3 regions of the Microbacterium sp. BDGP8 genome follow, and region 1 is predicted to be linked to each of the others. Evidence: predicted binding sites of a transcription regulator. Region 1 holds the regulator's gene; each other region holds the start of a gene.
What was found. The regulator LexA, encoded in region 1, represses DNA repair genes until DNA is damaged. The targets are predictions, from matches to a motif close to TCGAACANNTGTTCGA.

Region 1 (2,264 bases):
GGCGGGGAAGGGGAGAGGGATCGCGCCGCCGTCGCGGTCGATGATCACGAGCTGGTCCGAGCCGTGCGTGCGGACGGCCACGACGCGGCCGTCGTCGAGCGGCGCGTACCACCGGGTGCCGAGGACCCACAGGCCACCACCCGTGTCGGCGTCGGCGGGGGAGACCGCGACGGGTGCCGCGCCGGTCGCGGGGTCGACGCGATGGAGGTTCCAGCGCCCCGTCGGCTCGTCGAGCAGCAACAGCTGGCCGTCGGATGTCCATTCCGGCTGCAGCGCGGCCGTGCTGCCGCCGGCCACCTCGCGGACACGATCCGGGGCGTCGAGCTCGATGACACGGATGCGGGTGCGGTCCCAGGGCATGTCCGGGTGATCCCACGCCACCCACGCGAGCTGTGATCCGTCGGGTGACAGTGCCGGCTGAGCCACAAAGTCGCTGCCCCCGGCGAGCTCCGTCACTCCCGCTTCGTCGCCGCTCGCGGCGTTCTCATCGCTGCTCGCGCCGTCGATCCGCACGATGTGTCGTTCGGGAGTGCGCCCCGGGCGCTCGCGCTCGCGCACCGCGAGAAGCGCGCCGTGCTGCCAGCGGAGACCGCCGTAGTGGGTGCCGCTCTCCTCTGGGGTGAGCGCCTCGGGCTCGCCGCCCGGGCGGAGGCGTCGAATGCGCTGGTCCGACTTGTCGACGAAGAACAGCTCGCCGTCGTCGGACGCCGTCCAGGCGCCGCCGCCATACTCGTGCACACGCGATCGCGCGTTCCCGGGCGCGGGGAGGACGACCTCCACAGAATCGTCGCGGCGGCGGCGCATGACGGCGACGCGACCGGCCTCATCGGGAAGGGATTCGCCCCACCAGATCTCATCCCCGACAAAGCGCGCGCCGTCGAGGCGCAACGAGGACGCGCTGGCCCACGAGGCGGTCAGGGGGGAGGGCCAAGAACCGTACGGGAGTTGCTGCTGCGACATACCGTCACGCTACGCGAGCGGATCCGGGTCGTGCCGGACGACGGGAGGGGATGCCGCCGAGTCGCGGCATCCCCTCCCGCAGTTCCGTCGGTGCGGCGAGGTCAGACCGTGCGGAGGACGGCGACGACCTTGCCGAGGATGGTGGCGTCATCGCCGAGGATCGGCTCGAACGCCGAGTTGCGGGGGAGGAGCCAGGTGTGGCCGTCGCGCTGACGGAGCGTCTTGACGGTGGCCTCGCCGTCGAGCATGGCCGCGACGATCTCGCCGTTGTCGGCGGTCGCCTGTGCCCGCACGACGACCCAGTCGCCGTCGCAGATGGCGGCGTCGATCATGGAGTCGCCGACGACCTTGAGCATGAACAGCTCGCCCTTGCCGACGAGCTGACGCGGCAGGGGGAAGATCTCCTCGACCTGCTGGTCGGCGGTGATCGGGACGCCCGCCGCGATGCGGCCCACGAGCGGCACGAGGGCGGCGTCGCCGAGGGCGGGCGCGGCGTCGGCGGGGTTCTCGCCGGCCGTGCCGGGGAGGTCGATGAGGACCTCCATCGCGCGGGTCTTGCCGGGGTCGCGGCGGAGGTATCCGCTCAGCTCGAGCTGGTTCAGCTGGTGGGTGACGCTCGACAGCGACTTGAGGCCGACGGCGTCGCCGATCTCGCGCATGCTCGGCGGGTAGCCGTTGCGGGCGATCGCGTGCTGGATCACCTCGAGGATCGCGAGCTGCTTATCGCTCAGATTCTTGCGTCGTCGCGTCTGCGGCTTCTCGCTCATACCGCCGGTCTCCTGTCGTCGCGCCCCGTCCCCGACCCGATGTCGGAGGTTCATGGTGGGCTCTCGCTGTCGAAAAGGTAGCCCGATCCGACAGCGACATCACGGAACGCTCCGCGTGTCTCTTCGATCGGTCTCCGATTTCGGTGGGTGGTTGACACCACACAATATCGAAGATACGTTCGGAACCGAAGTTCGCACCCGTCTCTCCCGGCCGAGAGGCGGGAGCGAATCTTCCTACCGCTCCCGAGGAGATGTCATGACCACGATCGATGCCCGCTTCGCACCGGCCCCCCGCACCCGTCTGCGCCTGACGCGCCGTGGACGCCGCGTCATCGCAGCGATCGCCGCGCTTCCCGCCGTCGTCGCCGTCACCGCTGCCGTGCTCTCCGGCGGGGGAGCACTCGCGTCCAACGAGGCGGGCGCGCCCGAGGGGTCGTTCACGACGGTGACCGTCATGTCGGGCGAATCGCTCTGGTCGATCGCTGAAGAGGTGGCGCCGGCCGCCGACCCCCGTGACGTCGTCGACGCCATCATCCG
Region 2 (2,264 bases), 480 kb from region 1:
CACCTCGGTGTCAGCGTCGCCCTGCAGGATGTCGACGGCACGAACTTCTGGGGTGGTCGCACCTACACCCCGGGCGAGGACTACATCTGGCGCGACGATCACGGGCGCATCGAGATCGCCGGCGTCGAGCGGATCGCCGACGGCGCGGTTCTCGATCTGCGCTGGATCGGCCCCGACGGCAGCGTCGTCATGCGCGAGCGCCGCGAGGTGCGGCTGATCCATCGCGACGAGCGCGCCGCTGTCATCGAGCTGTCGTTCGAGCTGTCGCCGGCGACCGACCGCACCGTGATGCTCGGGGGGCCTGGCAGCAACGGGCGCAGTGGAGGCGGCTACGGCGGACTGAGCTGGCGCTTGCCCGCCTGCAGCGACGTCGACGTGCGCACGCCCTCGACCCGTGGCGAGGAGGCGGTGCACGGAACGGTCGCGCCGTGGGTCGCATGGTCGGCGTCCTTCGCCGGGCCGACCGGCGGCGCTGCTGCGGAGGCGACCGTCGCACTCGCTGCGGCAGACGAGTCGTCTGCCGGCGATCCGTGGTTCGTCCGGGTCGCGGACTATCCCGGCATCGGAGCCGCGCTGGCCTGGGACCGCGCGGTCGCGGCATCCCCGGGCGCTCCAGTACGGCGCGCCTATCGGCTCCTCGTCGCCGACGGCCGGCTGACCGACGCGGAGGTCGCGGCGCTCCTCGCCTGACCCGAAGGCGTCAGCACGCGTCGTTCCAGCGGCGCTCGAACTCGTCGGCGGTGATGGGCGTCGTGAGCTCATCGTCGTCGAGTTCCGACGCGGTCGAGGGCTGATCGGAGAGCATCCCCCAATCGTCGACGACGACCGCACCGGCGCCGTATCGCCGGGCACCCGCGGGGTGCTCATCGATCTGCCGCACGACCCACCAGAGCCCATCGGCATCCGCCTCAAGCTGCTGATATTGCGCGAAACCCGCCAGGTCCGCGTCGACGACAAGGTATCGAGGCATGGCTCCATCATCCCGAGTCGCGATGGCGATGCGGCGCGGGGCGTGGGATGGGGGCTGTGGAGAGCCGCGGGGTGATGTCGGAGGTTCGTGACAGTATTCGAACATGCATTCGAATGGCGGGCTCGGCGGCCGGGCGGTGGGATGGGCAGCGACGGCGACGTCGACGCGCTCGCCGTTCTCGTTGCGGATGCTGAGCGGGTTTCGGATGCCGCACGGGCCGTGCAGGTTCGGGAGGTTCGGGTGCTCGCCGCGGCCGGGGTTCTGGCCGAGGGGCAGGCGGCTGGCGCGTCCGAGCGCGTGAAGGCCCGGGAGATGGCGTTACGTGGCATCGCCGCCGAGCTGGCCGGGGTGTTCGTGGCGACCGACCGGACGTTGCAACGCCGGATCGACGAGGCCCGAGACCTGGTCGAGAACTATCCGGTGACGATGGCCGCCTGGGAGGACGGACGCATCGTCCGGGGGCACGTGCGGGTGATCCAGGAGATCGGATGCCTCGTCCCCGCGGCCGAACGGGCTGAGTTCGAGCGGGTCGCGATCGAGCGGTGCGAGGGCGAGACCCCGAACCGCGTGCGGGACGCGCTGCGGATGCTGGCCGAGCGGACGCACCCGCGCTCGTTCACCGAACGACACGCGGAGGCCGCGGCGGGGCGGTGCGTGCGGGTGCAGGCCGGGCCGGACGGGATGTCCGACCTGATCGCGACGCTCCCGACCGTCATCGCCGACGGAATCGTCGACGACCGGCTCACCCGACAGGCGCGCGAGATCATCAACGCGCGCGCGCACGCCGATGCCGCCGGTGCCATGCCGGACGGTGCTCGAACCGACGCGAACGGCGGCATAACCGACGCCGATACGACCCTTTGCGACGGGTCGACGTTCAACGACGATGTGCGAACCATCGACCAGGTCCGCGCCGACATGTTCAGCGACCTCCTCCTCGCCGGCGCGCCCGCCCTCGACCCCACCGCGACCGGTGACGGCGACGGAACCCTCGGCAAGATCCGGGCGCACGTGCAGGTCGCCGTGTCCGCCCTCACCCTCATCGGGCAAGACGACGGGCCTGCCGGTCTGGCGGGGCGCTCGCCCATCGACGCGGCCACCGCGCGAGAGCTCGCGGGCAACGCGACCTCCTGGGACCGGCTGCTGACCCACCCGGTCACCGGCACCGTCCTCGAATGCGACAGCTACCGGCCCACCGCCGCCATGATCCGGCTGCTGCGCGCGCGGGACCGGCACTGCCGATTCCCCGGATGCCGGCAACCCGCCATCCGCTGCGAACTCGACCACACCATCG
Region 3 (2,264 bases), 950 kb from region 1:
CGTCCGGGTGACGGGGTCGATGAACAGCCGGTCCCACTCGCTGACCTGCCCGGCGAGCTGCCGCACGGTGTCAGCATCGACGAGCCCGGCCCCAACGGCTTCGGCGGGGTTCTCGTCGCGCCCCATCAACGTCTCGGCGGTGATCGCCACCTGAACACGTGCCCGGATCGCCCCGAGCCCACCGGCCCGGTCCGTCCCGTACGTCGGGTCGACCACGGGCGCCCCGCCGAGGACGAGGTCACCGAGGATGTCGGCGCGCAGCTGATCCATCGTTCGCGTATCGGCCGGCTCGCATGCGCCTGCGGCATCCGCCCCCGCACCCGCGGTCCGGGCGTCCTTGACGGACTGCCCCATCTGCGTGAGCCGGTCGAGCATGCCCACCGCGATCACGGTCGGGACGGTCGCGATGACATCCGACATCCCGTCCGTCCCGTGCGCGACCCGCACGCACCGCCCGGCGGCGGCTTCGCGGTGCCGGTCGGTGAACGTGCGCTCGTGCAGCTTCTCCGCGAGGGCACGCAGGGCCGGTTTCACCCGGGTGGCGATGTCGCGCTCGCACACCGCGATCGCCGCGACCTCGAACTCGCCCCGCACCTCATCGGGCAGCCCGGTTCCCGCTTTGACGACCGCGTCGACGTGGTCGCGGGTGATCCGCCGCTCCTCCCAGGCCGAGAACACGGTCGGGTAATCGTCGACGACCGTCAGCGCATGGTCGATGTCGGCCTGCAGGCGCCTGTCGGTCCGCCGGGCGAGCCCCGCGGCTTCGGCCGCGACCGACCGCAGCTCCATGTCCGACGCCACTCCACGAACCCCGTCACGACGCGCCTCGCGAAGCGCCGACCGCCCGAGCTCGGCCAGAGCCCGCACCGAAGCGACATCCGCGTCATGCACCAGCACCAACGTCTCGCCGTAAGCCGCGATCGCGTGGGCGTGCGGCGAGACCTCGACCCCGCTCGAGCCTCGACCCGTGTTCGCTGACATGTTCCTATTGTGGCAGCGGGGTCAGACATTAACATCGAACACACGTACGATACGCGAAACTCGTCAGAGCGCACCCCTGGGGAGGAATCGCCGACCGGGAACCGCCGGTCAGGGCACGCGCACGCCCGTGAAGTTCGTCCGCTGCCGCAATTCGAACCCCAGCTTCTCGTAACCGGCGATCGCGTTCACGTTCGACGCGGCCGCATGCATCATCGCTCGGCCACCCCGCTGCTGGATGTGGAACGCGACATCCAGCACCAGCCGCGACGCGAGCCCCTGCCGCCGGTACGCCTCGTCGGTCGCGACGGCGCTGATCTCGGTCCATTCGCCCGGCTGCAGCCGCTCCCCGGCCATCGCGATCAGCCGGCCGTCGCGCCGGATGCCGATGTACCGGCCGAGCAGGTAGGTGCGCGGCCGGAAGGGACCGGGCCGGTTGCGTTCGACGAGCGCGAGCATGTCGGCGACATCCGCCTGCCCCAGCTCGACCGCCTCGTCGTCCGGTCGCGGCTGCAGGCGATCCGTCTCGACGAGCTGCACTCCCGCGCCACCGAACGTGCGCACCCACCCGTCAGGCAGCACCGGCCCAGCACCATCACTACCGCCAACGTCCGCACGGTCGGGCGTACTGATGCTGAACTCATTGCCCGAACCCACCACGGTCGTGAGCGAGTCCCACACCGCGGGGTCCTCCCACGTGCGCACGCCCACGAAGTCGGCCACGTCGTCGGGATACCGGCGGACGAGGTCGTCGCCGATGGCGAGGTGCGCGTGCGCCCCGGTCAGCGAATGCCATGCGGCGTTATCGCGGACGTCGGGGCCGCCCAGAACAGGAGGGGTGGTGATGGTCATCGGGTTCGTCCTCTCGCGCGCCGCGTGCTGCCTTCGCCGCGGTCGCCGTCGGACCCAACGCGTCGACGCGCCGATCCATGCCCGCGGATGCCGCATCGCGACGCTATCCGTGACCGGACGCGACATCCCGGACCGCCGCCACATGCGTTCACGTACGGCAGCCGAGCGATAGTGTGCCCACGTGCAGAGCTCGAGGCAGGCGACGGTGTGGTCGCTCCTGCGGCTGGCGATGGCCGTCGTCATCCTCGCCGCCGTCATCACCCAGCTGACCGTGTCACTGACGCGAACCGCCGAGTCCGGCGGCGACGTCGCGACCGTGTTCGCGAACTTCTTCAGCTTCTTCACGATCCTCTCGAACGTCATCGCAGCAGTGGTTCTCGCGACGGCGGGCGTCCGCGCACTGATCGGCCGCGCCGGGCCGGAATCATCGCTCG

Region 2: a site for LexA is predicted at 1,068-1,083, ahead of P6897_RS02835 (HNH endonuclease signature motif containing protein). Genes of this name have one in related genera too.
Region 3: a site for LexA is predicted at 1,016-1,031, ahead of P6897_RS00730 (HNH endonuclease signature motif containing protein). Genes of this name have one in related genera too.

Annotation. Positions count from the first base shown of each region.
Region 1 covers NZ_CP120712.1:1,084,537-1,086,800, forward strand. The annotation lists gene P6897_RS05110 (prolyl oligopeptidase family serine peptidase) at 1-960, opposite strand, end outside; gene lexA (transcriptional repressor LexA) at 1,062-1,727, opposite strand; gene P6897_RS05120 (LysM peptidoglycan-binding domain-containing protein) at 1,984-2,264, shown strand, end outside.
Region 2 covers NZ_CP120712.1:600,367-602,630, reverse strand. The annotation lists gene P6897_RS02845 (DUF6807 family protein) at 1-690, shown strand, start outside; gene P6897_RS02840 (hypothetical protein) at 701-970, opposite strand; gene P6897_RS02835 (HNH endonuclease signature motif containing protein) at 1,112-2,264, shown strand, end outside.
Region 3 covers NZ_CP120712.1:138,176-140,439, reverse strand. The annotation lists gene P6897_RS00730 (HNH endonuclease signature motif containing protein) at 1-981, opposite strand, end outside; gene P6897_RS00725 (GNAT family N-acetyltransferase) at 1,090-1,830, opposite strand; gene P6897_RS00720 (Pr6Pr family membrane protein) at 2,012-2,264, shown strand, end outside.